4 regions of the Streptomyces sp. NPDC001406 genome follow, and region 2 is predicted to be linked to each of the others. Evidence: riboswitches for the same ligand, from Rfam matches in the RefSeq annotation. Region 2 holds a riboswitch; each other region holds the start of a gene.
The links. A riboswitch is a leader RNA that binds a small molecule or an ion and turns the genes downstream of it on or off. The one in region 2 is predicted to bind cyclic di-AMP.
Positions count from the first base shown of each region.

Region 1: linked by a shared signal. The riboswitch ahead of ACFY1J_RS41640 (M23 family metallopeptidase) and the one ahead of ACFY1J_RS31675 (C40 family peptidase) in region 2 are both predicted to bind cyclic di-AMP.
Region 3: linked by a shared signal. The riboswitch ahead of ACFY1J_RS04640 (M23 family metallopeptidase) and the one ahead of ACFY1J_RS31675 (C40 family peptidase) in region 2 are both predicted to bind cyclic di-AMP.
Region 4: linked by a shared signal. The riboswitch ahead of ACFY1J_RS25570 (transglycosylase family protein) and the one ahead of ACFY1J_RS31675 (C40 family peptidase) in region 2 are both predicted to bind cyclic di-AMP.

Region 1 is NZ_JBIAWG010000025.1:19,065-26,390, reverse strand. It holds gene ribA (GTP cyclohydrolase II) at 40-675, opposite strand; gene ACFY1J_RS41655 (MarR family winged helix-turn-helix transcriptional regulator) at 781-1,296, opposite strand; gene ACFY1J_RS41650 (dihydrofolate reductase family protein) at 1,404-2,540, shown strand; tRNA gene ACFY1J_RS41645 (tRNA-Met) at 2,590-2,663, shown strand; cyclic di-AMP (ydaO/yuaA leader) riboswitch at 2,963-3,122, shown strand; gene ACFY1J_RS41640 (M23 family metallopeptidase) at 3,130-4,170, shown strand; partial or broken gene ACFY1J_RS41635 (aldo/keto reductase) at 4,299-5,272, shown strand; gene ACFY1J_RS41630 (PrsW family intramembrane metalloprotease) at 5,300-6,634, opposite strand; gene trmB (tRNA (guanosine(46)-N7)-methyltransferase TrmB) at 6,645-7,326, opposite strand, start outside.
Region 2 is NZ_JBIAWG010000014.1:119,796-127,121, reverse strand. It holds gene bioB (biotin synthase BioB) at 1-504, opposite strand, end outside; gene ACFY1J_RS31705 (8-amino-7-oxononanoate synthase) at 652-1,779, shown strand; gene ACFY1J_RS31700 (DUF397 domain-containing protein) at 1,855-2,079, opposite strand; gene ACFY1J_RS31695 (helix-turn-helix domain-containing protein) at 2,089-2,955, opposite strand; gene ACFY1J_RS31690 (ATP-binding protein) at 3,169-3,627, shown strand; gene ACFY1J_RS31685 (LysR family transcriptional regulator) at 3,631-4,554, opposite strand; gene ACFY1J_RS31680 (LysE family translocator) at 4,670-5,290, shown strand; gene ACFY1J_RS31675 (C40 family peptidase) at 5,360-5,833, opposite strand; cyclic di-AMP (ydaO/yuaA leader) riboswitch at 5,837-6,059, opposite strand; gene ACFY1J_RS31670 (hypothetical protein) at 6,364-6,672, opposite strand; gene ACFY1J_RS31665 (ATP-dependent Clp protease proteolytic subunit) at 6,681-7,316, opposite strand.
Region 3 is NZ_JBIAWG010000002.1:122,189-129,514, forward strand. It holds gene ACFY1J_RS04630 (M16 family metallopeptidase) at 1-1,071, shown strand, start outside; gene ACFY1J_RS04635 (M16 family metallopeptidase) at 1,068-2,456, shown strand; cyclic di-AMP (ydaO/yuaA leader) riboswitch at 2,659-2,822, shown strand; gene ACFY1J_RS04640 (M23 family metallopeptidase) at 2,835-3,590, shown strand; gene ACFY1J_RS04645 (GntR family transcriptional regulator) at 3,779-4,474, shown strand; gene ACFY1J_RS04650 (HPr family phosphocarrier protein) at 4,621-4,902, opposite strand; gene ACFY1J_RS04655 (GNAT family N-acetyltransferase) at 5,081-7,326, shown strand, end outside.
Region 4 is NZ_JBIAWG010000010.1:327,844-335,169, reverse strand. It holds gene ACFY1J_RS25585 (DUF501 domain-containing protein) at 1-310, opposite strand, end outside; gene ACFY1J_RS25580 (septum formation initiator family protein) at 378-854, opposite strand; gene eno (phosphopyruvate hydratase) at 953-2,260, opposite strand; gene ACFY1J_RS25570 (transglycosylase family protein) at 2,541-3,203, opposite strand; cyclic di-AMP (ydaO/yuaA leader) riboswitch at 3,208-3,376, opposite strand; gene ACFY1J_RS25565 (transglycosylase family protein) at 3,560-4,546, opposite strand; gene ACFY1J_RS25560 (cytochrome P450) at 4,728-6,008, opposite strand; gene ACFY1J_RS25555 (nucleoside triphosphate pyrophosphohydrolase) at 6,156-7,196, opposite strand.

The sequences.
Region 1 (7,326 bases), on a different contig from region 2:
AGCGGGGCTCACGTCTTTTCCGCTGCGGTGTGCGTGGGGTCAGCCCGCGCTGAGTTCCGTCAACTTGCCCAGCGGCAGTGTGTGCTGGGTCTGCAGGACCTTGGCCCGCAGGTAGCGGACGTTGTGGGCGGTGGTGAAGACGCCCGTCGGGACGCGGTCGTGGACGGTGATGCCGAGGGCGCGCAGCTGTTCGGCCTTGTCGGGGTTGTTGGAGAGCAGGTCGAGTTCCCCGATGCCGAGGGCGCGCAGCATCTGGGCGGCGGCCGTGTAGTCGCGGGCGTCCTCCGGCAGGCCCAGCGCGGCGTTCGCCTCGTAGGTGTCCAGGCCCTGGTCCTGGAGGGCGTACGCGTCGAGCTTGTTGTAGAGCCCGATGCCGCGGCCCTCCTGGCGGAGGTAGAGCAGCACGCCGCCGCGGTCGGCGATGCGCTCGACCGCCTCGCGCAGCTGCGGGCCGCAGTCGCAGCGGGCCGAGCCGAAGACGTCGCCGGTCAGGCACTCGGAGTGCAGCCGGACCAGGGGGACGGGTCCGGGGTCGCCGAGGACGACGGCGATGTGTTCCTGGCCGTCGGCCAGGCCGTGGAAGGTGACGAGTTCGGCGTCGACGCTGTAACCGTCGTGGAAGCGCAGCGGTACCCGGACGCGGGCGCGCGGTGTGGCGGCTGGGGTGTCGGGCATGCGGGTTCTCCGGGGTTCAGGAGTTTCAGTTTTGAATCAGTTGCCGGGAACCCTACCCCATGCTTTAAATTTGAAGCAACGGATTTGCGGAGTCTGTCGCGGGCGTCACGAACAGGACTTCGGCGACCGGCGGCGCCATGGCACGTCGTCCGGCGCACACCGCGCGTCCTCGCCCTGGAGCGCCTCGGCGATCCCGCCGAAGATCTCCTCCAGCTGCCGTACCTGCTCCGGGCCGAGGTGATCGAAGAGGGAGGCGCGTACGGTCGCCACATGACCCGGCGCCGCACGCTCCAGCACGGCCCTGCCCTCGTCGGTCAGGACGGCGATGCTGCCCCGCTTGTCGGAGGGGCAGCCCTCACGCCGTACCAGGCGGTCCTTCTCCAGCCGGGTCACGGCGTAGGTCAGCCGGCTCCGGGTGATCTTCGACTTCTCGGCGAGGTCGGTCATGCGCAGACTGTGCTCCGGCGCCTCGGAGAGGTTGGCCAGGATGGAGTAGTACAGGTGCGGCATGCCGGTGTCCTGCTGGAGCTGCCGGTCGATCGCGTCCTCCAGGAGCAGACTGCCGGCGATGTACGCGCGCCAGGCGCGCTGCTCCTCGGGGGTGAGCCAGCGGGTCGTCATACCGCCAGTGTAAGTTTGTTTCAAACTTGAACCAAGCCCGTACGTCAGTCCCGGTCCATCAGTCTTCGTCCATAGGTCCTTCAGCCTTCGTCAGGGAGAGCGCGCCGATGCCGTACCCGTACGTCCTGCTGTCCGCAGCCGTCTCCCTCGACGGCTGTCTGGACGACACCGGCCCCGAGCGGCTGCTCCTGTCCAGCCCGGCCGACTTCGACCGGGTCGACGAGGTGCGGGCGTCGGTCGACGCGATCCTGGTCGGCGCCGGCACGATCCGCGCCGACAACCCGCGGCTCCTGGTCAACTCGCCCGAGCGGCGCGCCGCCCGCGTGGCCGCGGGCCGGCCCGAGTACCCCCTCAAGGTCACCGTCAGCGGCTCCGGCGAGCTGGACCCGGACGCGAAGTTCTGGCACACGGGCGGCGAGAAGGTCCTCTATACGACGGAGAAGGGCGCCGAGCGCGCCCGCGGACTGGGCCTCGCCGCCGATGTCGTCCCGCTCGGCCCCGACCTCGACTGGCCGGCGCTGCTCACGCACCTGTACGAGGAGCGCGGGGTGCGTCGGCTGATGGTCGAGGGCGGCGGCACCATCCACACCCAGCTGCTCCGCCAGGGCCTCGCCGACGAACTCCAGCTGGTCCTCGCCCCGCTCCTGGTGGGGGACCCGGCGGCGCCCCGGCTGTTCGGCCCCGGGGGCTACCAGGGCGGGCGGCTCCGGCTCGTGGAGTCGCGTCGCATCGAGGACGTCGTACTGATGCGGTACGAGCCGACGGCACCCGGCACCGGGCGGTCGGTCGCCGCGGCGGACCGGCACTGGATGCGGATCGCCTGCGACCTCGCGGCGCTGTGCCCGCCCTCGGAGACCGCCTTCAGCGTGGGCGCGGTCGTGGTGGCCGCCGACGGCACCGAGCTGGCCCGGGGTCACTCGCGGGAGGGCGACGACCCGGTCGTGCACGCCGAGGAGGCTGCGCTGGCCAAGGTCGACCCGGCCGACCCGAGGCTGGCCGCCGCCACGGTCTACAGCAGCCTGGAGCCCTGCGCACGCCGGGCGTCGCGGCCCGCTCCCTGTGCGCGGCTGATCCTGGACGCCGGGGTACGACGGGTGGTCACGGCCTGGCGAGAGCCGGACACGTTCGTGCCGGGCGCCGACGGCAGCGGGCTGCTGAGGGGCGAGGGCGTGGACGTCGTCGTGCTGCCCGAGTACGAGGACCGGGCCAAGGCGCCGAACCACCATCTGTCGGCCCGCGGATAAACCCGTGCGCAAGCACCCCTGAGCATGGCGTATGCTTAAGGCACACCGACGCGGGGTGGAGCAGCTCGGTAGCTCGCTGGGCTCATAACCCAGAGGTCGCAGGTTCAAATCCTGTCCCCGCTACTCAAGGCTCAGGGCCGGAATCCAGTTGATGGATTCCGGCCCTGAGTGTTTTGGCGACGACCAGGCGACTATCACGAAGAGTGACCGGACGAAAGCCCTCCGCATAACATCTGAGTCACCATCAAAAACGTTGTGACTCATGTACTGCGGTCAACTCGCCCGATTTCTACCGGTCATGGCGTGTAAGTCCGCCCGTAAAAACGTTAATGATCAAGCAGAACGGCTTGGAATCTGACAGCCGGGTCTATTAACGTTCGATAACGCAGCGCGGTCGTCCCAGCCGTCACAAGAGTCGGCTCCGTGCGCACGCGCCGAATCCCGCAAGGGAACCGGGGAACCACCACCTTGGGGTGAATCACGCGGATGCCGCCGTGGAGGCACGGCCGGTATACGCGCGTAGGAGACCTTCCTGCTCCGAACCCGTCAGCTAACCCGGTAGGCGACGGAAGGAAAGGAGTACGCCCGCGTGGCGTCCAACCGGCCTGCCCCCACAGCCCCATACGTGCCGAGCGAGCACACCGAGACCTTCGGCTACGGCAGCTACCGCACCGACGAGGGCCCGTGGGAGGAGTGGAACCCCACCGAGGAGTCCCTCAGCCCGGTACGCGGCCGGCACCGCGTCGGCAAGCAGCGCGGCGGCGGACTCGCCCGCAGCTCCACGGTCCTGGGCGTCGGCGTCATAGCCGCCGTCGGCGCGGGCGGCATGGCCAGCGCCAACACCGGCAAGCCGCCGGTCTCCATCTCCATGCCCGACCTGCCCTCCGTCGGCTCCCTGCTCGGCGACAGCACCCCGGACGACGCCCCCAGCAAGGGCTCCGCGACCGCGCTCAGCAGCGTCGGCATGACCTCCGCCGACCGCACCCAGGGCGCCTCCGACGCCGGTGAGGCACTGCGCAACCGCATCATGGCCCAGGCCGAGAAGCAGCAGGGCCAGGTCGAGACCAAGGCCGCCGCCGCTGCCGGGGCCGCCGCGGACAAGCAGGTCGCCGCCGCGGCCGCCAAGGCCGAGAAGGAGGCCGCCGCCAAGGCCGCCGACGCCAAGGCGAGGGCGGAGGCCGAGGCCAAGAGGAAGGCCGAGGCCGCGCGCCTGGCCGAGCTGGCCAAGCAGTACACGCTGCCGACCTCCTCGTACACGATCACCTCGACCTTCGGTCAGGCCGGCGCCATGTGGTCCTCCGGCTACCACACCGGCCTCGACTTCGCCGCGCCCACGGGCACGCTCATCAAGGCCATCCACAGCGGCACGATCACCGAGGCGGGCTGGGCCGGCTCCTACGGCTACCGCACGATCCTCACCCTCGACGACGGCACCGAGCTGTGGTTCTGCCACCAGTCCTCGATCAGCGTCTCCGCCGGGCAGAAGGTCAGCACCGGCGACGTCATCGGCCGCGTCGGCGCCACCGGCAACGTCACGGGCCCGCATCTGCACCTGGAGGTCCACCCGGGCGGCCAGGCCACCGGGATCGACCCGATGACCTGGCTGCGGGGCAAGGGCCTCAACCCCTGACCCACCCTGTCGACCGCCGGCGGTCCTGACGGCACCCCCCGGACGTCAGGACCGCCGGTCAGGTGTTTGCGGGATCTTTGCGGGCGTATCCGGAATCTTTCGATCCGGTGTGACCGTTGTCATAGATCATGACTTCTCTTCGTAAGCTCGGCTCCTCCGACCTGGAGGTCTTCCCGCTCGCCCTCGGCGGCAACGTCTTCGGCTGGACCGCCGACGAGACCTCCTCCTTCGCCGTCCTGGACGCCTACACGGCCGCCGGCGGCAATTTCGTCGACACCGCCGACTCCTACTCCGCGTGGATCGAGGGCCACCAGGGCGGCGAGTCCGAGACGATCATCGGCTGGGGGTCCCCCCTGCTCGAAGAGCTTGGGGGAGGGTCAAGGCCCGCGGCAACCGGTCCGACGTCGTGATCGCGACCAAGGTCAGCCAGCACCCCGACTTCCCGGGCCTGACCGCCGCCAACATCAAGGCCGCCGCCGACGCCTCCCTGCGGCGCCTGGACACCGACTACATCGATCTCTACTACCCCCACTTCGACAAGCCGGAAGTGCCGGTCGAGGAGATCGTCGGCGCGCTGGACGAGCTGGTGAAGGCGGGCAAGGTGCGGCACATCGCCGCCTCCAACATCACCGCGGACCGCCTCCAGGCGTCCCTGGACTTCTCCGACCGCGAGGGCCTGGCCCGGTACGTGGCGCTCCAGCCCCACTACAACCTCGTGTCCCGCGACACCTACGAGGGTGCTTTGCAGGACGTCGTCATCCGCAACGGCCTCGCGGCCGTCCCCTACTTCTCCCTGGCCGCCGGTTTCCTCACGGGCAAGTACCGGCCCGGTACGACGGTGGACAGCGCGCGTGCCAAGGGCGCGGCCAAGCACCTCGGCACCGAGCGCGGCCGACGGGTGCTGACCGCCCTGGACGAGATCGCCGCCGCCCACGAGGCCCCCGTCCCCACGGTGGCCCTGGCCTGGCTGGCGGCCCGGCCGACGGTGACCGCACCGATCGCCTCGGCACGCACGGTGGAACAGCTCCCGGCGCTGCTGGCGGTGGCCGAGCTGCGGCTGTCGGAGAAGGAACTGGCGCGGCTGACGGAGGCGTCGGCGTAACGGCGTGCCACGCCTGTCCGCGGCGGCCTAAGGCTGATAGGGGTTGTACGCGGGATACGGTGCCGCCGGGTACCCGTACGGCGCAGGCATCCCGTACGGCGCAGGCATTCCGTACGGCACCTGCGGCCCGTACACCGGACGGGGCGGCGCGGACGTCCGGGCCGCGTACTCCATCGCCGGTCGGGCCACCTGGCGCCGCTTCCACAGCTCGGCCAGCAACTCCCGCTCCCGTACGACGTAGTCGGCCCCCGCACGGCCCCGGCGCCCGCGGTGGCGCAGGAACGCCAGTGCCGTCGCGTCCGCCTCGTACTGCCCCACGGCGCGCGCCGCCTGCTTGCCCAGGTGGTGGCCGGCGTAGTCCCGGGCCATCTGCCGCGCCCGCATCGAGCCGAGCACGAACGGCTCGGCGGGGCCCAGCCATCCGGCGAAGACATACACCGGCAGCTCCTCCCGCACGGTCCGCAGCTCACGCTGCCGCGTCCAGATCGCCAGCCAGGTCAGCAGGCCGAACGCGGGCACCATGAACGCCCCGTACACGGCGAAGAAGCCGTACGGGCCGAAGGTCGAGGAGCCGTTCCAGAACGCGTGCATGCTCATCGCGAGCAGCAGCCCGCCGAGCGGCACCAGCACCCGCCGCACATGCTGCCGCTCGGCGGAGAGCGCGGCGATGCCGAAGCCGATGCCGGTGAGGACGGTGAAGAGGGGGTGCGCGAACGGGGACATGACGACGCGCACGAAGAACGTCGCGGCCGTGACGGAGGCGATGCCGCGGTCGCCGGTGATCTGGTCGGTGCCGAAGGCGGTACCGAGATAGAGGATGTTCTCGGTGAAGGCGAAGCCGGTGGCGGTGACGCCGGCTATCACCACGCCGTCCACGATCCCGGTGAAGTCCCGTCTGCGGAACAGGAAGACGAGAAGCACGGCCGCCGCTTTGGAGGACTCCTCCACGATGGGCGCTATGACGGTGGCGCCGAGGGTGTCGGCGCTGGACGGATCGGCGGTGGCCGTGGCTATCCAGCGCGTCGCGAAGCTGTTGGCCACGATGGCTATCAGCGCCGCCGCGCAGGCGCCCCAGGCGAACGCGAAGAGCAGGTTCCGCCAGGGCCCCGGCTCGACCCGGTCGAGCCAGCGGAAGGCGGCTATGAGCAGGGGCACGGGCAGCACGGCGAGACAGATCCCGACCAGGAACCCTTCCGTGCCGGTCTGTTCGCGGACCAGGGCGAGGATGACGAGCCCGGAGAGCGCGAGCAGGGTGATGAGCGCCCCGTACCGCACCCACCTGCGCTGCCACCAGCGCGGGTGATGGAGCGCACCGACGTCGGGGCCGGCGGGGTGCGTCGGATACGGGGGAAAGGCGGTCACGGCATTGACCCTAACGTCGCTGCTGCTCCCGGTGCTGTACGCGGCGGAAGAGCAGATCGTTCACCACATGACCCTTGTCCAGTCCCTGACCCTCGAAACGGGTCAGCGGCCGGAAGTCGGGGCGCGGCGAGAAACCGCCGTCGGGGCGGGTGTTCTCGAAGTCCGGGTGCGCGGTCAGCACTTCGAGCATCTGCTCGGCGTACGGCGCCCAGTCCGTCGCGCAGTGCACGATCGCCCCCGGTCTGAGGCGGGTGGCGGCCAGGCCGAGGAACTCCGGCTGGATCAGCCGCCGCTTGTGATGCCGCTTCTTCGGCCAGGGGTCGGGGAAGTAGACGCGCAGCCCGTCGAGCGAGTCGGGCGTGAGCATCTCGCGGAGCAGGATGATCGCGTCCCCGTTGCCGACCCGGACGTTGGACAGCCCGTTCTGGTCGCAGAGGTTGAGCAGGTTGCCCTGCCCCGGGGTGTGCACGTCGACGGCGAGGATGTTGAGGTCGGGGTTCCCGGCGGCCATCTGCGCGGTGGCCTCGCCCATGCCGAACCCGATCTCCAGCACCACGGGCTTGTCGTTCCCGAACAGCTCGGCCAGGTCGATGACCCGCTGCCCGTCGATGTCGAGTCCCCACTTGGGCCACAGCCGCTGCAGCGCGTCGGCCTGCCCCGCGGTCACCCGGCTGCGCCGCGGCTGGAAGCTC
Region 2 (7,326 bases):
GAGGTTGTGGTTGTACGCGTCCGCGCCCGCGTCGCGCAGCCGCTCGGCCTGGCCGTCGGAGAGCAGACCGAGACAGGCGCACACCTCGACGCCCTCGTTCTGCTCCTTGATCGCCTTGATGGTGTCCGACACCCGGTCCACGTCCCGGTCCGTCGGGCCGCGTCCGCTGGCCACCAGACACACCCGCTTGGCACCCCCGGCCAGGCCCGCCGCCGCGGCCTGGGAGGCCTCGTCGGGCTTGAGCCAGGTGTACTTCAGGATGCCGGCGGTGGAGCCGAGCCGCTGCGAGCAGTAGGAGCAGTCCTCCGGGCACAAGCCGGACTTGAGGTTGACGAGGTAGTTAAGTTTTACGCGCCGGCCGAACCAGTGCCGGCGCACCTTGCCGGCCGCGGCCACCACATCGAGCAGGTCGTCGTCGGAGGTGGCGAGCACGGCGAGTGCTTCGTCGCGGGTCGGCAGCTCGCGCCGAAGCCCCTTGTCCACCAGCGTGTTCAGCAGGTCCATAAGGTCCGATCCTGTCCTACGGGACCGCCCCGGGCCAAGGAGAGTTTGTACAACGGAGACCGATCACCGTGTGGGTATTGCCACACCCTGGGCGGCTGGGCGTCCGGCTAGTGTCTGTCCGCTACCTACAAAAGCCCCGGAGGACCCATGGCGTTCGGCTGGATCGACGACCAGGCGGAGCAGCGCCGCCGCGCCGGACTCGTACGGACGCTGCGCCCCCGACCCGCCGACTCGCCCCTGTTGGATCTGGCCAGCAACGACTACCTGGGACTGGCCCACCACCCCGAGGTCACCGAGGCAGCCGCGGCCGCCGCGCGCACCTGGGGCGGCGGTGCCACCGGGTCCCGGCTGGTCACCGGCACGACCGAACTGCACACCGAGCTGGAGCGCGAGCTGGCCGGGTTCTGCGGCTTCGAGGCGGCCCTGGTCTTCTCCTCCGGTTACGCCGCCAACCTCGCCGCCGTCACGGCACTGGGCCCGCACGGCTCCCTGATCGTCTCCGACGCGGGCAACCACGCCTCCCTGATCGACGGCTGCCGGCTCGCCCGCGGCGCCACGCAGGTCGTGGGGCACGCCGACCCGGACGCGGTGCGCAAGGCGCTCGGCCTGCACGAGGGACCGGCGATCGTCGTCTCCGACACGGTGTTCTCGGTCGACGGCGACGCCGCGCCGCTGGCCGCGCTCGCGAAGGCGAGCCGGGAGCACGGCGCCGGGCTGGTCGTCGACGACGCCCATGGGCTGGGCGTCCTGGGCGACGGCGGGCGGGGCACCCCGCACGCGGCCGGACTCGCGGGCGCTGAGGACGTGGTCGTGACCGTCACCCTGTCCAAGTCGCTGGGCAGCCAGGGCGGTGCCGTGCTCGGTCCTGCCCGGGTGATCGACCACCTGGTCAACGCGGCACGGACGTTCATCTTCGACACGGGCCTGGCCCCCGCCGCGGCCGGCGCGGCCCTGGCCGCGCTGCGGCTGCTGCGCCGCGAACCGGCGCGGGCGGAGCGGGCCCGCGAGGTGGCCGCCGAACTGCACGCACGTCTGACCGCCATGGGTCTGGAGGCGGTACGCCCGGACGCCGCGGTCGTCTCCGTGCGGGCGCCGTCCCCCGAGGCGGCGGTGCGCTGGGCGGCCGACTGCCGTACGGCAGGCCTGGCCGTGGGCTGTTTCCGTCCTCCTTCCGTGCCCGACGGCATCTCACGGCTCAGGCTGACCGCCCGCGCGGACCTCTCCGAGGCCGAGATCGAACGCGCTGTACGTGTGATCGGCGAGGCGCGACCATGAGTCGGCGTGACACGGCCGTGCGCCGCCTGGGCGGAACCGATCAATAGCGATCGGCCGGATCGGGTCGTACGGGGATCAGCGCAGCGCGGCCAGGAACCCCGCCCAGCTCTCGGGGGAGAGGAGCAGCGCGGGTCCGGCCGGTGCCTTGGAGTCGCGCACGGCAAGCAGTCCGGTCAGCGGACCGGAGCGCGGCCGTGCCGTCTCCACGCAGTTGTTCGCTCCCGTGCTGTAGCTGCTGCGCAGCCATCGCACGTCGTGCAGATCGGTACTGGAAGGTACGTTCCGAGGCAGTGCAGACATGGTGCCTCCTTACGCGCCGTCAGCTATCCCGGCGATGTAATCCAACGATTCCTCGGGCGAAAGGGCGTGCATCCGAAGGGTGTTGAAGGCCTCGGAGTAGGCCTGGAGGTCTTCTTTCCGTTCGAGATAGAGGCTACTCGTCAAGTGGTCGAGAACAACCACATCCAGATCAGATGTGCTCGGAAATGAGAAGATAACGAAAGGGCCGGTGATGCCGATGTGCGCTCCGGCGGCGAACGGCAGGACCTGAAGCCTCACTTGGGGCAGGCGCGCCGCCTCCACCAGCCGTTCCAGCTGCCGCGCCATGACGTCCGGGCCGCCCACCTCCCGCCGCAGCACCGCCTCGTCCAGGACGGCACGCAGCTCCAGCGGCGGCTGTGACCGCAGCACGTCCTGCCGGGCCAGCCGCACCTTGACCAGCGCGTCCAGCCGCTCCTCGGCGTCGTCGAAGCCGCTCACGGCCGCCCGGGTCACCGCGCGGGCGTACTCCGGCGTCTGCAGCAGCCCCGGGACCACCGACGTCTCCAGCGTGCGCATCCCGCGCGCCTGCGACTCCAGGCTGATGAAGTCCCGGTAGGCGGGCGGCAGCACCCCGCGGTACGCGTGCCACCAGTGGTGCCGGCCGCCGACGTCGTCCGAGCCGGCCAACACCATCAGCAGCTCGCGCAGTTGACCGTCCACCACGCCGTACGCGTCCAGGAGTAACCGCACATCGGCCGGTTTCACCCCACTGGCGCCCGTCTCGATGCGGCTCACCTTCGACTGGTGCCAGCCCACCAGCCGGGCCGCCTCACCGCTCGTGAGGCTCGCCCCGGTGCGCAGTGCGCGCAGTTCGGCGCCCAGTTTCCGGCGGCGCACCGCGGGACCGTTCTGCATGGGCTACTCCCTACTCCCTTCGAGCCGCCCAAATACGGTCTGCCGTCGCAGAGTTCACCGCTTCGAGCGACAGATATATGCATATCTTGGTGGATCGCCCCCGTGACACGTGCCGCAATGGCAGTCTGACGACGAAGCACCAGTCCGGGACCGTACTCGAACCATCCGGCTCCGTGCCGGACTGCGGTCCCGTGGGAAAGGGACGACGTCGTCATGGCAGACCATCTGGAAGCATCCGTCACTCTGCCGAGCGATCCCGCCTCGGTCGCCGCGGCCCGTTCCTATGTGCTGGCCACTCTCGCGGAATGGGGTCTGCCACCGGACACGGAAGTGGCCGACACGGTCCGGCTCATCGTCTCCGAACTCGCCACCAACGCCGTACAGCACACCTTCGGTCAGTCACCCACCTTCACGGTGGACCTCGTGCTCGATCGTGACGAACACCTGCGTATCGGCGTCACCGACAGCCATCCACGCTTCCCGAAGAGACTCCCCGCCGCCGTCCAGCAGGACAACGGCCGCGGCATGGTGATCATCCGCTGGCTCACCGCCGAATGCGGCGGCAAGCTACGGGTCCGGCCCACCCGCGAGGGCGGCAAGACCGTCTCGATCGAACTTCCCTGGACGGTACCCGCCCAGCCGGTCACGGCGGCCGGACAGCAGGAGCCGTAACACTCAGGCCCCCGGAATCCGATGCGCACGCCCGAACGCCCCGCGCAGCAGGGCCCGGAAGGCGTCGGCGGCCGGAGCCACCTCCTCGGCCCGGTACGCGACCGAGATCGTACGACGCAGTTCTCCCGCCCCCAGCGGGCGCACCCCGACCGGAGTGACCGCCGTCCGCGCCACCATCTCCGGTACGACGGCCACGCCGAGCCCGGCACTCACCAGCGCGCACACCACGGCGTAGCCGGGGGTCGGCACGAGCACGGACGGCGTGGCCCCCGCCTGCGCCAGGAGCGCCTCCACGCCCTGCCGGGCAGGCAGTTGCGGAGCCATGCTGACCAGCGGCTGCCCCGCAAGCCCCGACAGCGGCAGCCGGGAGGAGTCACTGCTCAGGGCATGCCCCGGGGCGGTCACCAGGACCAACTCCTCCACCAGCACCGGCTCCAGACCCACCGAGGACGGCACCGGAACCGGCTCCGCCGGGTGATACGCATGCGTCAGCGCCAGGTCCACCGCCCCGGCCGCCACCGCCGCCACGCCGGCCGGCGGATCGTAGTCCGCCACCGACAGCTCCACATCCGGATGCGCCCGGCGGAACGCGCTCAGCACCGGCGGCAGCAGATGGATCCCGGCCGTCGGAAACGTACCGAGCCGGAGTGTGCCGCCCGACAGACCGGCCAGCCGGGCCAGTTCGTGCCGGGCCCGCTCCAACTCGTCCAGCACCCGGCGGGCCCGGGCCACCAGCAGCTCGCCCGCGTCCGTCAGCCGCGCCCCGCGGTGGTGCCGGACCAGCAGCGCCGTCCCCGCCTCCCGCTCCAGCTTGGCCAGCTGCTGGGAGAGGGCGGGAGGTGTGTAGCCGAGCCGTTCGGCGGCACGCGTGATGGACCCCGCCTCCGCGACCGCGACGAGGGCGGCGAGTCGGGTGGGGTCGTACATACCGGTTGCCTGCCCAGAGGGATGTCCGAAGAATGCGAGCCCAAAGGAACGCTTAAGGCTTACCCAGGATATCCGAAATACCTGCTGAAGGCCTGTCCACGGCAGGCTGGCAGCCATGGACGGACAGCTCATCGCCTTCACCGGGATCGCCGCCGGCATGGTCGCCATGCCCGGCGCCGACTTCACCGTCGTCGTACGCAACGCACTGGTCTCCCGCCGGGCGGGCATCGCCTGTGCGCTCGGCATCGCGGGCGGGCTGCTCGTCCACACGGCTCTGGTGGCCGCGGGGGTCGCCACGGTCCTGGTCGCCGTGCCCCCGCTGTTCCGCGCTCTGCAACTGCTCGGCGGGGCGTATGTGCTGTATCTGGGCGGGCGGACGCTGTGGTCGCTGCGGCAGCCGCAAGGCGGCGACACGGACAGTGGCACGCCCTCGGCCGCGAACCCGCTGCGTCAGGGGTTCATGACCAACGCCCTCAACCCCAAGGCCTCGCTGACCTTTCTCAGCCTGCTGCCCCAGTTCGTACCGGCGGGCAGTGCCGCGCTGCCCAGGACCCTGCTGCTCGCGCTGATCGTGATCGGGCTGACCCTGGTGTGGTTCCCCACGGTGGCGCTGCTGGTGGACCGGCTCGGCCGATGGCTGCGCCGGCCGCGGGCCGCCATGGCCCTCCGGTCGGCGACCGGTGTGGCGCTGACGGTTCTCGGTGCCGCCCTGCTCCTCGAACCGCTCCTGGCGTGACACCGGGTCAGGCCGGAGCGGACCCGAGGGGGTGCCGGTGCGACAAGGCCCGCCACCCCCTCGGGCGGGTCAGCTGACCCGGCCGTACCAGACGCTCCTCGTCCAGATCCTCTGCAGCTTCACCACGTCCCCGGTCTTCGGGGCGTGCCAGATCTTCCCCTTCCCGGCGTAGATCCCCACGTGGTACACGCTGGAGCCCGAGTGGAAGAAGACGAGGTCACCGGCCTTGCGGTTCTTGGCCGAGATGTGGTGGGTCTTGTTGTACTGCTGGGCGGCCGTACGGGGCAGGGTCTTGCCCGCCTTCTTGTACGAGTACAGCGTCAGCCCGGAGCAGTCGAACCTCCGCGGCCCGGTGGCGCCCCACTTGTAGGGGGCCCCCTTCTTGGAAGCCGCGACCTGGAGTGCCTTCGTCGCCATCGTCGCGGCCGACGCGTCGGCGGCGACACCCGGAACCACGATCGAGCCGCCCACGGCGGCGATGGTGAGGGCCGAGGCCGTACCGGCCCGGGCCATGAGCGACGGGACACGATTGAGCGCAGTCATGCGCAACCCTTCGTCAGCCGCCTGTGAAGGATGACCTGTCGGATTCGGGCTGGCGAAGTTGCCCGGCCGCGTTGCCGCGGCTTCACCCCAAGGGCTGCTCGGAACGAACAAACAGACGAACGAACATCCGTTCCGGCGACCCGTCTTGCTTGGGTCCTCCACTCCTGCCGATCCACTCCTGTCGACCGGTCATCCGGGCGGCGGCAGGACTCGGCGTCCGCCCGGACCGCCCCGCCGCTGTGGCGGGGGCTTGTCGTCAGACAGGGATCTTCACTCACAGGTGTCCGAAAATCCCAATGGAATCGGGGATTTGTGGTGTTACTCACCACTCACCCGTTCGGGTGGACATCGCTGTGTTCGAGTCATGGTCGAGGGGGTCAGGTACCCCCGGACCAGCGCGGAAGCACCTCACCGTCCCCTCCGGGCAAGCGTGTTGCGCAACCTCCACGGCCTCGGAAATGGACCCGCGACTACTCCGAACAGCGGTACGTCTTTTGGGTCGTTTCAACTCCGGTGCGGACGGCAGTGCGTCAATCGGCGGCGGGGGGTGGGACGGTGACCCTCGCGGTCCGGCGCTCGCCGTCCAGCACCCGCAGTGCGCGCGCCAACGTGGCCGCGTGCAACTCCGCCTCGCCGCGCTGGTGCATGAGGGTCAGCGCGTCGCGCAACTCCGCCGCCGCACGGACGAGCGCCTGGGCGGCCCGCAGTCCGCGGTAGGTGTCCGAGTGCTGGGCCGGATTGATCCGGCCGAGCAGGTCGACCACATCGAGGTAACGGTCGATCAACTCACCCTCGGCCCGCGTCAGGGCGGGCAGTGGCGGCAACTCCGGAGGCAGCATCCGCCGGCTCACCCCGCGTCCCGAGCGGTGCGGGAGGCCTTGCGGCTGGGGATGATCCCGTCCACCAGCCCGTATTCCAGCGCGCCCGGCGCGTCCAGGATCAGATCCCGCTCCAGGTCCTCGTGGACCTGCTCGGGGCCGCGTCCTGTGTGCCGAACGAGCATTCCTTCGAGGAGGTCCCGGGTCCGGGCCAACTCCTCGGCCTGGATGACGAGGTCACTCGGTTGGCCCTGCACGGGCTCGGGCAGCGAGGGCTGCCGGATCAGCACACGCGCGCCGGGCAGCGCGAACCGCTTGCCCGGTGTCCCGGCGGCGAGCAGCACCGCGGCGGACGAGCCGGCCTGCCCCAGGCAGATCGTCTCCACGTCGCAGCCGACGTACCGCATCGTGTCGTAGATCGCCGCCATGGCGCTGAACGAGCCGCCGGGCGAGTTCACGTACAGCGAGATGTCCCGGTCCGGGTTGTCGTGTTCGAGATGCATGAACTGCGCCATCACGTCGTTCGCCGATGTGTCGTCGATCGGCGTGCCCAGGAAGACGATCCGCTCCTCCAGCAGCTTGGAGTACGGATCCAGCGTGCGGTGACCCGTGCTGGTGCGCTCGGTGAACTCGGGCAGGACATAGCGGGCGGACGGTCGGGACATGGCGTACCCC
Region 3 (7,326 bases), on a different contig from region 2:
TGGCTGGAGGCCGACCGCATGGGCTCGCTGCTGGCCGCCCTCGACGACGAGTCCATGGAGAACCAGCGGGACGTCGTCAAGAACGAGCGCCGGCAGCGCTACGACAACGTTCCGTACGGCACCGCCTTCGAGAAGCTGACCGCCCTCGCCTACCCGGAGGGCCACCCGTACCACCACACGCCGATCGGCTCGATGGCCGACCTGGACGCGGCCACGCTGGAGGACGCGCGCCGGTTCTTCCGGACGTACTACGCGCCCAACAACGCCGTGCTCTCCGTGGTCGGCGACATCGACCCGCAGCAGACCCTGGCCTGGATCGAGAAGTACTTCGGCTCGGTCCCCTCCCACGACGGCAAGCCCGAGCCCCGCGACGGCTCGCTGCCGGAGGTCATCGGCGAGCAGCTGCGCGAGGTCGTCGTGGAGGAGGTCCCGGCCCGCGCGCTGATGGCCGCCTACCGGCTCCCGCAGGACGGCACGCGCGCGTCCGACGCCGCCGACCTGGCGCTCACCGTCCTGGGCGGCGGCGAGTCCTCCCGCCTGTACAACCGGCTCGTGCGCCGCGACCGTACGGCCGTCGCGGCCGGGTTCGGCCTGCTGCGGCTGGCCGGGGCGCCCTCCCTGGGCTGGCTGGACGTGAAGACCTCCGGCGACGTCGAGGTGCCGGTCATCGAGACCGCAATCGACGAGGAACTCGCCCGCTTCGCTCAGGAGGGCCCCACCCCCGAGGAAATGGAGCGCGCCCAGGCCCAGTTGGAGCGCGAGTGGCTGGACCGGCTCGGCACGGTCGCCGGCCGCGCCGACGAACTGTGCCGGTTCGCGGTCCTGTTCGGCGACCCGCAGCTCGCCCTGACCGCCGTCCAGCGCGTCCTGGAGGTGACGCCGGAGGAGGTCCAGGAGGTGGCCAAGGCCCGTCTGCGCCCGGACAACCGCGCGGTGCTCGTCTACGAGCCGCTCTCCGCCGAGTCCGCGGAGCACACCCAGGACGAGGACTTCCCCGAGGACCCGGAGTCGGAAGCCACCGTGGAGGCGTCCACCGCCGACCAGAACGAGGACGAGGAGGCGGCCAAGTGACCGAGCTCGCCGCGATGGAGTTCCACCCCCAGCCCCGTGCGGGCGAGGCGAAGCCGTGGGCCTTCCCGGCCCCCGAGCGCGGCACGCTGGAGAACGGCCTGACCGTTCTGCGCTGCCACCGCCCCGGCCAGCAGGTCGTCGCCGTCGAGGTGCTCCTGGACGCGCCGCTGGACGCCGAGCCGGCCGGTTTCGACGGTGTCGCCACGATCATGGCGCGGGCCTTCTCCGAAGGCACCGACAAACACTCCGCCGAGGAGTTCGCCGCCGAGCTGGAGCGCTGCGGCGCGACCCTGGACGCGCACGCCGACCATCCGGGCGTCCGGCTGAGCCTGGAGGTCCCCGCCTCCCGCCTCGGCAAGGCCCTCGGCCTGCTCGCCGACGCCCTCAGGGCACCCGCGTTCGACGAGAGCGAGGTGGACCGGCTGGTGCGCAACCGTCTCGACGAGATCCCGCACGAGCTGGCGAACCCCTCCCGTCGTGCCGCCAAGGAGCTCTCGAAGGAGCTGTTCCCGGCGACCGCGCGCATGTCGCGCCCGCGCCAGGGCACCGAGGAGACGGTCGAGAAGATCGACGCGGCGGCCGTCCGCGGCTTCTACGACCGGCACGTGCGGCCCGCCACGGCCACCGCCGTGGTCGTCGGCGACCTCACCGGCATCGACCTGGACGCGCTGCTCGGCGAGACCCTGGGCGAGTGGAACGGCTCCTCGGCGCAGCCGCGGCCCGTGCCGCCGGTGACCGCCGACGACACCGGCCGGGTCGTCATCGTGGACCGCCCCGGAGCCGTCCAGACGCAGTTGCTCATCGGCCGGGTCGGCGCGGACCGGCACGACCGCGTGTGGGCCGCCCAGGTGCTCGGCACGTACTGCCTCGGCGGCACCCTCACCTCCCGCCTGGACCGCGTCCTGCGCGAGGAGAAGGGCTACACCTACGGTGTGCGCTCGTTCGGGCAGGTCCTCAGGTCCGCCCCGGACGGCACGGGCGCCTCGCTGCTCGCCATCAGCGGCTCCGTGGACACGCCGAACACCGGTCCCGCGCTGCAGGACCTGTGGGCGGTGCTGCGCAAGCTCGCCGGGGAGGGCCTCACCGACGCCGAGCGCGACGTCGCCGTGCAGAACCTCGTGGGGGTCGCGCCGCTGAAGTACGAGACAGCGGCGGCCGTGGCGAGCACGCTGGCCGACCAGGTCGAGCAGTTTCTGCCGGACGACTACCAGGCGACGCTGTACCGGCAGCTCGCCGCCACCGGCACCGTGGAGGCCACCGCCGCGGTGGTCAACGCCTTCCCGGTGGACCGTCTGGTGACGGTCCTGGTGGGTGACGCCGCCCAGATCAAGGAGCCGGTCGAGGCTCTCGGCATCGGCGAAGTCACCGTCGTCCCGGCCGAGTAGAGGCACGCGCGCGTGGGTCCTGTCGGCCGACGGGCCGTCAGGACCCACGAACGTTTCTCCAAGATGTCCGAATTGGGGCGGAGGTTGCCTGTCTGCCCTGTGGGATGCGCTACAAAATCCGGCTTCGGTTTGGGGATCGAAAGACCGCCCGCATAGCGTCGTCCAGGCTGTTCGTCGGGCAGTGCGCCGCACCCGCGGCACCGGACAGTCATCGCCGAGTCCCCGTACGGCGCGAGCCAGGGGAGCCGGGGACCCACGCAGTCCCTGGGGTGAATCGGACACCCGCGCGTGCCGCGAGGGGGTCCGTAGGAGACCTTCCTGCTCCGAACCCGTCAGCTAACCCGGTAGGCGAGAGGGAAGGAAAGGACCAGCCACTACATGGCGTTCACCAGCGCCACCGGGAAGCACCGCCGTCCCGGCCGGATGCGCCGCACCACCGCCCGCGCGGCGGGCGTCGCGGCCCTCGCCACCACCGGTGCCGTCGGCACCCTCGCGGCCTCTCCGGCCCTCGCCGCCGAGCCCGCCCCCGCAGACACCGGTCTCACGCCGGTCATCACCATGGGCGACTCGGTCGCCGAGCAGATCGATGCCCAGGCCGCGGCCCAGGAGCAGGCCGCCGAGCAGAAGGCGGCCGAGGAGGCCGCGCGCAAGAAGGCCGTCGCCCTGGCGGAGAAGGAGCGCGAGGCCAAGGCGCGCGCCGCCCGCGAGGCCGAGCGCAAGCGGCTCAACGCGTTCGTGGCCCCGATCGCGAACTCGTATGTCTCCACCGGCTACAAGACCGGCGGATCCCTGTGGTCCTCCGGCTCCCACACCGGCATCGACTTCCACGCCTCCAGCGGCACCACCGTGCACGCGGTGGGCTCCGGCACGGTCGTGTCGACCGGCTGGGGCGGGTCGTACGGCAACCAGATCGTGATCCGGATGGCGGACGGCATGTACACCCAGTACGGCCATCTGTCGTCCATCGGCGTCTCCGTGGGCCAGAAGGTCCTCCCCGGCCAGCAGATAGGCCTCTCCGGCGCGACCGGCAACGTCACCGGGCCGCACCTCCACTTCGAGGCCCGGACGACCCCGGAGTACGGCTCGGACGTCGACCCCGTCGCCTACCTCCGCAAGCACGGCGTGAACGTCTGACGGCACCGCGCACCGCTTCCCGAAGCCCCGGCTCCCCGAGCCGGGGCTTTCGCCGTTTCGGCCGCCCCGCTGTCCAAAAAATATCCATGGATTCCGGCTCGCCATCGGAAATTCCCGTTGATTGCAATAGAGTCACGGAACACACGTCAATCGGCGACGTTTCACGGGGATTAAAGCGGAGGTCGGTCATGCGTATTCCGGCGAGCTCGGTATGCACGGCGATCAGGGACGACATCGTCGCCGGTGTCTACGAGCGCGGCGGCCGGCTCACCGAGGAACTCCTCGCGCGCCGCTACGGCGTCTCGCGCGTCCCCGTCCGCGAGGCGCTGCGCACCCTGGAGGCCGAGGGCTTCGTGGTGACCCGGCGGCACGCGGGCGCGTGCGTCGCCGAACCGACCGAGCAGGAGGCCGCCGACCTGCTGGAGATGCGCATGCTGCTGGAGCCGCTCGGCGCGTCCCGGGCCGCGCAGCGGCGCACCGAGGCCCATCTCAAGGTGCTGCGCGGCCTGGTGAGGCTGGGCCAGGAGCGGGCCAGGCGGGGCAACAGCGAGGATCTGCGCTCCCTGGGCGGCTGGTTCCACGAGACGCTCGCGCAGGCCTCCGGCAGTCACGCCCTGACCTCGATGCTGACCCAGCTGCGGCACAAGATCGCTTGGATGTACACGGTGGAGGCGCCCGCCAACCCGGTGGAGTCCTGGACGGAGCACGGCGCCATCGTGGACGCGGTGGCGCGCGGCGACGGCGAGCGCGCACGGGCGATCACTGCGCTGCACACCGAGCGCGCGACATCCGCGCACCGATTGCGCTTTCCCGGCGGCGGGGACCGTCCGGACCGTGTGAGGACTTCGCAACATGCCGTAAACATGTCGGGCCTGCGGCATTAACACGGGCGCCGTATACAAAGAAGGTATATTCGGCGGAGGTGCATTTCCGCTGCCCTGATTTCCGCGCGCCCGGAATTTCCATGAGAATACGGCGAAGCCGCGCCGCCCGAAAGGGCTGACGCGGCTCCGGCGTTCGGCGCGGTGGCTCAGACGGTCTCGGGCAGTTCCTCCAGGCCCTCGGCGACGAGCTTCGCGAGACGGTCGAGGGCGGCGTCCGCACCCTCGGCGTCGGAGGCGAGGACGATCTCCTCGCCGCCCTGGGCGCCCAGCCCGAGGACGGCCAGCATGGAGGCCGCGTTGACGGGGTTGCCGTCGGCCTTGGCGATCGTCACGGGGATGCCGGAGGCCGTGGCGGCCCGGACGAAGATGGAGGCGGGGCGGGCGTGGAGGCCCTCGGCCCAGCCGACGTTGACGCGGCGCTCAGCCATGTGATGCTGCCCTTCACTGTTCAGGGTTGTCTAGACCAGTTTCCCATATCGTGAAGCATGCCCGGAGCGGGCCTGTGCTCCGCTCCGGAGATGACGTCGGACCTCGGCCTCGATCCGACTTCCGTCCTCCACAGACTGCCTCGCGCCGTTGTCCGACGCGAGCCGTACTCTGGGGCCCATGCAGACCTCGGCGGGCCGGCAGGACCGGCACGAGTACCCCACTCACTGGGAGGCGGACGTAGTGCTGCGCGACGGGGGTACCGCGCGCATCAGGCCCATCACCGTTGATGACGCCGACCGCCTGGTCAGTTTCTACGAGCAGGTCTCGGACGAGTCGAAGTACTACCGCTTCTTCGCGCCGTACCCACGACTGTCCGCCAAGGACGTCCACCGCTTCACGCACCACGACTTTGTGGACAGGGTGGGACTCGCGGCCACCATCGGCGGCGAGTTCATCGCAACCGTACGCTATGACCGCATTGGCGTCGGCGGCATGCCCGCCTCCGCCCCCGCCGACGAGGCCGAGGTCGCCTTCCTCGTGCAGGACGCGCACCAGGGGCGCGGGGTCGCCTCCGCCCTCCTCGAACACATCGCGGCCGTCGCGCGCGAGCGCGGCATCCGCCGGTTCGCCGCCGAGGTGCTGCCCGCCAACACCAAGATGATCAAGGTGTTCACGGACGCCGGCTACACCCAGAAACGCAGCTTCGAGGACGGCGTCGTACGCCTGGAGTTCGACCTCGAACCCACCGACCGCTCGCTCGCCGTGCAGCGCGCGCGGGAGCAGCGCGCGGAGGCGCGGTCCGTACGGCGGCTCCTCGCGCCCGGCTCCGTCGCGGTCGTCGGCGTCGGACGCACGCCCGGCGGGGTGGGCCGCGGTGTCCTTGGCAACATCCGGGACGCCGGGTTCACCGGCCGCCTGCACGCCGTGAACAAGGCCTTCCCGGACGAGTTGAAGGAGATCGACGGCGTGCCCGCCCACCGCTCGGTGCGGGACATCGACGGCCCCGTCGACCTCGCGGTCGTCGCCGTACCGGCCGAACGCGTGCCCGAGGTGGTCGCCGAGTGCGGGGAGCACGGCGTGCAGGGGCTCGTCGTACTGTCCGCCGGATACGCGGAGAGCGGACCCGAGGGCCGCGAGCGGCAGCGTGAACTCGTCCGGCACGCGCGCGCGTACGGCATGCGCATCATCGGGCCCAACGCCTTCGGGATCATCAACACCTCCGAGGAGGTGCGGCTCAACGCGTCCCTGGCGCCGGAGCTGCCCCGCCCCGGCCGGATCGGGCTCTTCGCCCAGTCCGGGGCGATCGGCATCGCGCTGCTGTCCCGGCTGCACCGGCGCGGCGGCGGAGTCACCGGGGTCACGGGCGTGTCCACCTTCGTCTCGTCCGGCAACCGCGCCGACGTCTCCGGCAACGACGTCATCCAGTACTGGTACGACGACCCCGACACCGACGTCGTCCTCATGTACCTGGAATCCATCGGCAACCCGCGCAAGTTCACCCGCCTCGCCCGGCGCACGGCCGCCGCCAAGCCGCTCGTCGTGGTGCAGGGGGCCGGGTCCGCTCCACAGGGCCATGCGGTACGGGCCACGCAGTTGTCGCACGCGACCGTCTCCGCGCTGCTGCGGCAGGCCGGGGTGATCCGGGTCGGCACGATCACCGAGCTGGTCGACGCGGGGCTGCTGCTCGCCCGGCAGCCCCTGCCCGGCGGGCCGCGGGTGGCGATCCTGGGGAACTCCGAGTCCCTGGGACAACTGACGTACGACGCGTGCCTCGCCGAGGGGCTGCGGCCGCAGCGACCCCTGGACCTGACGACCGGCGCCACCGCGGAGGACTTCCGGCGCGCGCTGTCCCAGGCGCTGGCCGACGACTCGTGCGACGCGGTGGTCGTCACGGCCATACCGGCCATCGGGGAGGGGTCGCCCGGAGACGCGGAGCTGGCCGAGGCACTGCGGTCCGCCACCGCTGCCGCACCCTCCAAACCGGCACTCGTCGTGCACGTGGAGCTCGGCGGGCTCGCGGAGGCGTTGTCGGCCGCGGCCAGTACGGCACCGAACCGCCCCACGGACCGCACGCCCGGCGCGGGAGCGGCACAGCCGTCCCCCAGCGCCGTACCGGTGCAGGCGGACACCGCCCAAAACGGCTCCCGTCTGATCCCCGCCTACCCCGCCGCGGAGCGGGCTGCCCGCGCCCTCGCCGAAGCTGTGAAGTACGCGCAGTGGCGACGCGAGGCCGCCGATCCGGGCCGGGTCCCCGAGTACGACGACATCGACGAGAAGGGCGCCGCGGAGCTGATCGGCGGGTTGCTGGAGCGCGGGCAGGGACTCACGCTCGGCTCGGAGGAGATCTGCGAGCTGCTCGGGAAGTACGGCATCCACGTCCGCCGCGCGCTGCCCGCCCCCACCCCCGACACCGCCGCCGAGGC
Region 4 (7,326 bases), on a different contig from region 2:
GCGCGGCACGGTAGGCGGCGGCCAGCTCCGGGTCCGTCTGTAGCCGCTCCGTCATCTCCTTCATGACGCCGTTCGCCTCCAGGGTGCCGATGGCGGAGGAGGCCTTCGGGCACGTCAGGTAGTACAGCGTGGGGAAGGGCGTGCCGTCGGGCAGGCGCGGAGCCGTCTCCACGACGTCCGGCTGACCGCAGGGGCACCGGTGCGCGATCGCCCGCAGCCCGCGCGGCGGACGCCCGAGCTGCTGCTTGAAGGCCTCGACGTCCGCGTCGGTGGGCTCGGTGCGCGGAGTGGGCGGCGGGGGCGTTTCCATGACTGTCTTCAGGCTGTCTTTCTCTGGCTGTCGGTTCACTGTCCGGCGTCGTCGGTGCGCCGCCGGCTCACTGGTCGAAGGCGTCGGACTTGTCGACCCCGTCCCAGACGTTGGCGTACCAGGGACGGTCGGCCGCCCCCAGATAAGCGTGCGCCTGCTTGGCCGCACCGGGGTCGATCACGACGTAACCGGTCTCCCCCGGCATCACATAGTGCAGCCGCCGGCGGATCTGCTGCTCGGCGAAGGAGTCGTCCTGCCAGCGCGCCTTGAGGTCGCGCAGTTGCTCGACCCGTTCCTGGGCCCGCTGCCGCTGCCGCTCCAGATTGGCGATCTCGGCGCGCTGGGAGACGTACTGCCGCATCGGATAGGCCAGGGCCACCACCATCGTGCACAGCACCAGGGCGAGCAGCGCGGCCCGGCCGGTGAGCCGGGATCTGCGGGCCTGCCGCTTGGTCTGGGAGCGGTAGACCCGGGCCGCCGTCTGCTCGCCGAGCAGTCGCAGTCTGGTCGCGGTGGAGAACCGGTCCCGGTCCTTCGCGGCCATGTCCCCGCCTCCCTCATACGTGCGTACGTCCCCGGACACGGTACGGGACCGGGTACGGGGACGTACGTACGACTGGCTAAGCCTTGCCCTTACCGGGCTCAGCCCTTGGAGATCTCCACGCCGCCCCGGAAGCGCGGGAAGGCGCTGCGGCCGGCGTACACCGCCGCGTCGTCGAGGATCTCCTCGATGCGCAGCAGCTGGTTGTACTTGGCGACGCGCTCGGAGCGGGCCGGGGCGCCGGTCTTGATCTGGCCGCAGTTGGTGGCGACGGCCAGGTCGGCGATGGTGACGTCCTCGGTCTCGCCGGAGCGGTGGGACATCATGCACTTGAAGCCGTTGCGCTGGGCCATCTCGACGGCGTCCAGGGTCTCGGTCAGCGAACCGATCTGGTTCACCTTCACGAGCAGGGCGTTGGCGGTGCCCTCCTCGATGCCGCGGGCCAGGCGCTCCGGGTTGGTGACGAACAGGTCGTCGCCGACGATCTGGACCTTGTCGCCGAGCTTGTCGGTCAGGACCTTCCAGCCGGCCCAGTCGTCCTCGAACAGCGGGTCCTCGATGGAGACGAGCGGGTAGGCCGCCACGAGCTCCTCGTAGTACTCCGTCATCTCGGCGGCCGAGCGGGACTTGCCCTCGAACTCGTACTTGCCGTCCTTGTAGAACTCGGACGCGGCGACATCGAGCGCGAGCGCGATCTGCTCGCCGGGGACGTACCCGGCCTGCTTGATGGCCTCCAGGATGAGGTCGAGGGCCTCACGGTTGGAGCCGAGGTTCGGGGCGAAGCCGCCCTCGTCGCCCAGGCCGGTGGCCAGGCCCTTGCTCTTCAGGACCTTCTTCAGGGTGTGGTAGACCTCGGCGCCCCAGCGCAGCGCCTCGGAGAAGGACTCCGCGCCGATCGGGGCGATCATGAACTCCTGGATGTCCACGTTGGAGTCGGCGTGCGAGCCGCCGTTCAGGATGTTCATCATCGGCACCGGCAGCAGGTGCGCGTTCGGGCCGCCCAGGTAGCGGAAGAGGGGGAGGTCGCTGGCCTCGGAGGCGGCGTGGGCGACGGCGAGGGAGACGCCGAGGATGGCGTTGGCGCCGAGCGAGCCCTTGTTGTCGGTGGCGTCCAGGTCGAACATCGCCTGGTCGATCAGGCGCTGCTCGGTGGCGTCGTAGCCGACCAGCTCCGGGCCGATCTGCTCGATCACGGCGAGGACGGCCTTCTCGACGCCCTTGCCCAGGTAGCGGTTCGGGTCGCCGTCGCGGAGCTCGATGGCCTCGAAGGCGCCGGTGGAGGCGCCGGACGGAACGGCGGCACGACCCGTGCTGCCGTCGTCGAGGCCGACCTCGACCTCGACCGTGGGGTTGCCTCGGGAGTCCAGGATTTCCCGGGCTACGACGACGTCGATGGACGGCACGAGCATCTCCTTCATGGATGTGACGCTGGAAGTGCGGGGCTGGGTGCCTTGCGACTAGAGCCTAACCGTCCCGGGGGCATCGGCCACCGACCGACCGTCCCGTGGACAGGGTCCGACCGTACCCATTGTTCCGGCTCGAAACAAAGGCGGGGTGGAGAACGGCTCGAACACAGCGCCCCATGAACAAGCCCCGCCCCGGCGCGTACGGGGGAATACGCACCGGGGCGGGGAGACCGTGGGGACGGGGGGCGGCTGTGGTTCTTGCAGCCGGGCTACCGGCCGCGGATCACTTCAGGTGGAGCTGCTGGCCCGGGTAGATGAGGTCCGCGTCCTGGACGATGTTCTTGTTCAGCTTGAACAGCTTCTGCCAGCCGCCCTTGACCTTGTGCTTCTGGGCGATCGAGCCGAGGGTGTCGCCCTTGACGACCTTGTACTCGCCGTCGCCCTTCTTGACCTTCTTGCCGGTCGGGGTGGTGACGGTCTTGGCCGCGGCCGGGCGCTCGGCGGAGCGGGAGGCGGCCGGCTTCTCGGTCGACCGGGGGGCGGTGCTCGCCGCGGCGCCGCTGTAGGGGGCGCTGGACAGGCCCGTGCCGCAGACCGGCCAGGCACCCTTGCCCTGGGCGGCGAGGACCTTCTCGGCGATCTCTATCTGCTGCGCCTTGGTGGCCTTGTCGGCGGTGCCGGCGTACTTCGAGCCGCCGTAGGCGGACCACGTCGAGGCGGAGAACTGCAGACCGCCGTAGTAGCCGTTGCCGGTGTTGATGGACCAGTTGCCGCCGGACTCGCACTTGGCGACGGCGTCCCACTCGGAGGCGGTGGCGGCCGAGGCGGTGCCGGAGGCCATCAGCGGGGCGACGACGGCGGCGCCGGCGACACCGGCGAGCGCGATGGCACGGGTGACCCTGGCCTTCGAGGGACGACGGTGCTTGCCCTGGGCGGAAAACAGCATGGATGGATCCCCTCACCGACGCCTGCGAGGTGAGCTGTCGGGTTCGGGCCGGTTGAGTTGCCCGGCCACACCTCCGCTGGGAGGCGTGGCTCCACCCCTAGCCGCTCCGGCTCAACTGTCCGGCGCGGCACTTACCTTGGGTCCCCCGCTCCTGCCTACGGCGCGTGACGCGACGACTGTTCCCGTGCGGCCGCTGGCAGGACTCGGCGTTGCGACAGCCGGGGCTCGTGGTGACGAGCGGACTCGACCGTAGACACGCGATCCGGGGAATTCCAAAGACGATCAGGGCTTCTGAGACTCATCCCACACTTTCACCAAACCGGACATTAGGCGTGAAAGCGGGACGTCAACTCCCGCTACTTTTCACCGGTTTCGGTAGCGACGTCCAGGGTCTGACCGGGGGTGATGTCGTTCGGGTCGGTGCCGATTGCGGCCTTGTTGGCGGCATAGAGCGCACGCCATCCGCCGTCGACGTCGAGGGAGTCGGCGATGGACGCGAGAGTGTCGCCGTCGCGAACCGTGTAGGTGCGCGAGGCGTGACGACCCGCCGAGGCCGAGCCCTGCCCGCTTGCTGCGCTTTCGTCCGCATTGCCCCCGCGATGACGGCCGCCCCCGATCGCGCCGGTGTCGACCAGACTCCAAGATCCCCCGCTTTGCCACGAGTTGTCAGAGTCATCCGTTTTGGGAACTTCCGTGGGCGCGCCACCGCTCCCCTGCGAGTTGCCCGAGCCTTCGGATTCCGACTTGTCCGACTGGGCGGAATCTTCACCCTTGCCCTCGCTCTTACCCTCACCCTTGCCCTTCGCCCCGTTCTCCTTGTCGGCGTTCGCCGAGGGGGAAGCCTTCCCCGAGGAGTCCGACTCCGAGTGCGAATCGGATGAGTCGGACGAATCAGAGGAGTCTGAAGAATCAGAGGAACCGGGTGAATCGGATGCCGAGACACCGGTGTCGACATCGACCGACCCGGAGCTCGCGGTGAGCCCGGAGAGCAGGGCACAGGTGGCCCAGGGCTTGGTGCCCTGGTCGGCGAGAATCTTCTCCGCGACGGCTATCTGCTGCGAACGGCTGGCCTCGTCCGGGCTGGAGGCGTACGCGAGGCCGCCGTACTTGTCCCAGTCGTCCTGCGACATCTGCAGACCGCCGTAGTACCCGTTGCCGGAGTCGGCGCTCCAGGAGCCACCGCTCTCACACTCGGCCACCTTGTCCCAAGTGGTGCCGTCGGCCGCGTTGGCGCTCGCGGCCCCGAGGAGCGGGATGGCGATGGCGGAGCCGGTCACTCCGGCCGCGACGAGGAGGGCCGGAGCCTGACGGGGGCGACGGTGACGACCGTTCCCGGAGAGCATGCGGAAGCCTTTCGTGCGACAGCGATGACCGGCGCGGCACAGAAAGCCGACGTACCGCGCTGCCTAGTGAACGTATCCACTGACGATCACTTGTCACAAGTTAATGCCGCGTAGATCACGTGAAGATCACAGAGTTGAGCATTCATCAGGTTTGGGGCACGACAGGCCGCGCTTCCCTCACTTACCGGACGGGCGTGAACTCCACGGGCAAAGTGCGCAATCCACGCATGATGAGCCCGCCACGCCACCGCAAATCGGCCGGATCCACCGCGAGTCGGAGGTCCGGGAGGCGGGTGAGGAGGGTGGCGAGCGCGGTCTGGCCCTCCAGCCGGGCGAGCGGGGCACCCAGGCAGTAGTGGATGCCGTGGCCGTATCCAAGGTGTTGGTTGTCACGTCGGCCGAGGTCGAGGACGTCCGGGTCGGCGAACCGCTCCGGGTCCCGGTCGGCGGCGGCGAGCACCACCAGGACGGGGTCGCCGGGTGCGATGTCCTGCCCGCCGATGGTGAGCGGCTCGGTGGCGAACCGCCAGGTGGCCAGTTCGACCGGGCCGTCGTAGCGCAGGAGTTCCTCGACACCGGTCTCCAGGAGGTCCCGTTCCCGGCGGGCGAGGGACGCCTGCAGACGGTGCCGCTGGTCGGGATGGGTGAGCAGGGCGTAGGTGCCGTTGCCGATGAGGTTGACGGTCGTCTCGAACCCGGCGAACAGCAGGATGAAGGCCATCGCGGCGGCCTCGTTCTCGGTGAGGTGCTCGCCGTGGTCCGAGGCGCGGATCAGCCCGGAGATGAGGTCCTCGCCCAGAGCGGGGCTGTCGGGCAGGGCCTCACGCTTCTTGTGGATGAGCTCGGCGAGATAGCCCCGCATCTTCTTGACCGACCGCGCGACCCCGCCCCGCGGCCCTCCCCCGTGCCGGATCATCATCCCCGCCCAGTCCCGGAAGTCGTCCTGGTCCTCGCGCGGAACGCCGAGCAGGTCGCAGATGGCGTAGATGGGGAGGGGAAAGGCGAACTCGTGGATGAGGTCGGCGGACCCCTCGGCCGCGAACCCGTCGATGAGCCGGTCTGTCAGTTCCTGTACGCGCGAGCCGAATTCGGCGACCCGGCGGGGCGTGAACGCCTTGCTGACCAGGCGGCGCAGCCGGGTGTGGTCCGGCGGGTCGATGTTGAGCAGATGCGTCATCAGCTCCGCCTTGCGCTCACCGGGGATACCGGTCTTGCCCTTGGCGTGCGCGGGCTCGTCGTGATGCGCGGGGTTCTTCGAGAGCCGCTGGTCGGCCAGCGCCTGCTTGGCATCGGTGTACCGGGTGACCAGCCAGGCCTCGACACCGCTCGGGAGTTTCGTCCGGTGCACGGGGGCGTGCTCGCGGAGCCAGGCATAGGCCGGGTAGGGGTTACTGGCGAACTCCCAGCTGAACAGGTCGGGGGCGGCGGGGCTGGGGTTCGGAGGGTGGGGCTGGTTGGTCACTCCTCGACGGTATCCGGCTTTCCGGCGGATGCCGCGCGGAGGGCGGTACGGGCAGCGGCCGCCGAAGCGGTGACTCCTCCAACTCCCTTTCCCCGCATGCCCTCGCGCCCGTGAGCAAGCCCCCGTGCCCGTCCCCCGGGCCGTCTCTCAGGCCGACGTCGGGCCCTCCATGCCCTCTATGCCTTCCCTGCCCTGCACTCCCTCGGCGGCCCGCACAGCGTCCCGGTACGCCCGTGCCGCCGCCCGCAGTGCCGCCTCCGGGTCCACCCCGTCCGCCTCGGCCCGTATCGCGAGCGCGAGCAGCTCGTACCCGATGCCCTCGCCGTGCGGCAGCGGCACCTCCAGTCCCGCCGTGCGCGCGCGGGAGGCGAGCTTCGCCGCGAGGGCGAGGCCGGGCTGGCCGAGCGGGACGCCCTCGGTCACGGAGGTGCGCCGCTTCTCCTCGGCCTTGGTGCGCAGCCAGTGCTCCTTGACCTCCTCGGGGGTCTGGGCCGTCTCGTCGCCGAAGACATGTGGGTGGCGGTGGATCAGCTTGGCGACTATGCCGCCGGCCACGTCGTCGACGGAGAACGGCGCCTCGGGGTCCTCCTCGGCGATGCGGGAGTGGAAGACGACCTGGAGCAGCACGTCGCCCAGTTCCTCCCTGAGCTCCTCGCGGTCGCCGGCCTCGATCGCCTCGACGAGTTCGTAGGCCTCCTCGATGCCGTACTTCGCCAGGCCCTTGTGGGTCTGCCGGGACGACCAGGGGCACTCGACGCGGATGCGGTCCATGACCTGGACGAGGTCGAGGAGACGGGCTCCCGGCAGGTCGTAGGAGGCGGGGAGCAGCTCCAGCTCGGGCATCCGCACGCGGCCGGAGCCGGCGAGGCGGGCCAGGCCGTCGGTGAGCGCAGGTTCGCCCTCACCGGTGGCCACGACCACCACGGTGTGTCCGCCGACGCAGGCGTCGACCAGTTCCTGGGCTGTGGGCGACGTCTCCTCCACCCGTATCCCGGCCTCGCGCAGATAGGGCAGCTGTGGGTGGGCCCCGTCCGCGCACAGCACACGGTCGGCGGAGCGCAGCGCCTGCCAGGCGGGCCAGGACAGCAGCCCGGGGGCGACGCGGTGACTGGTGGTGAGCAGGACGACACGGCCGGGGGCCGCGGCCGGGCCCGGTTCCTGGGCGGCTTCGAGGCTGGTGGTGTTCACGCATCGAACGTAACGCACGTCCGCCGACGGCCTCGCGAGTTGTCCACAGGCAGGGGCAGGCGGGGCGATCGTATGACCGCGACGCGGTGACCGAGGCCGGGCCTGAGGCCTGGGGGACCCAGGGAACTGA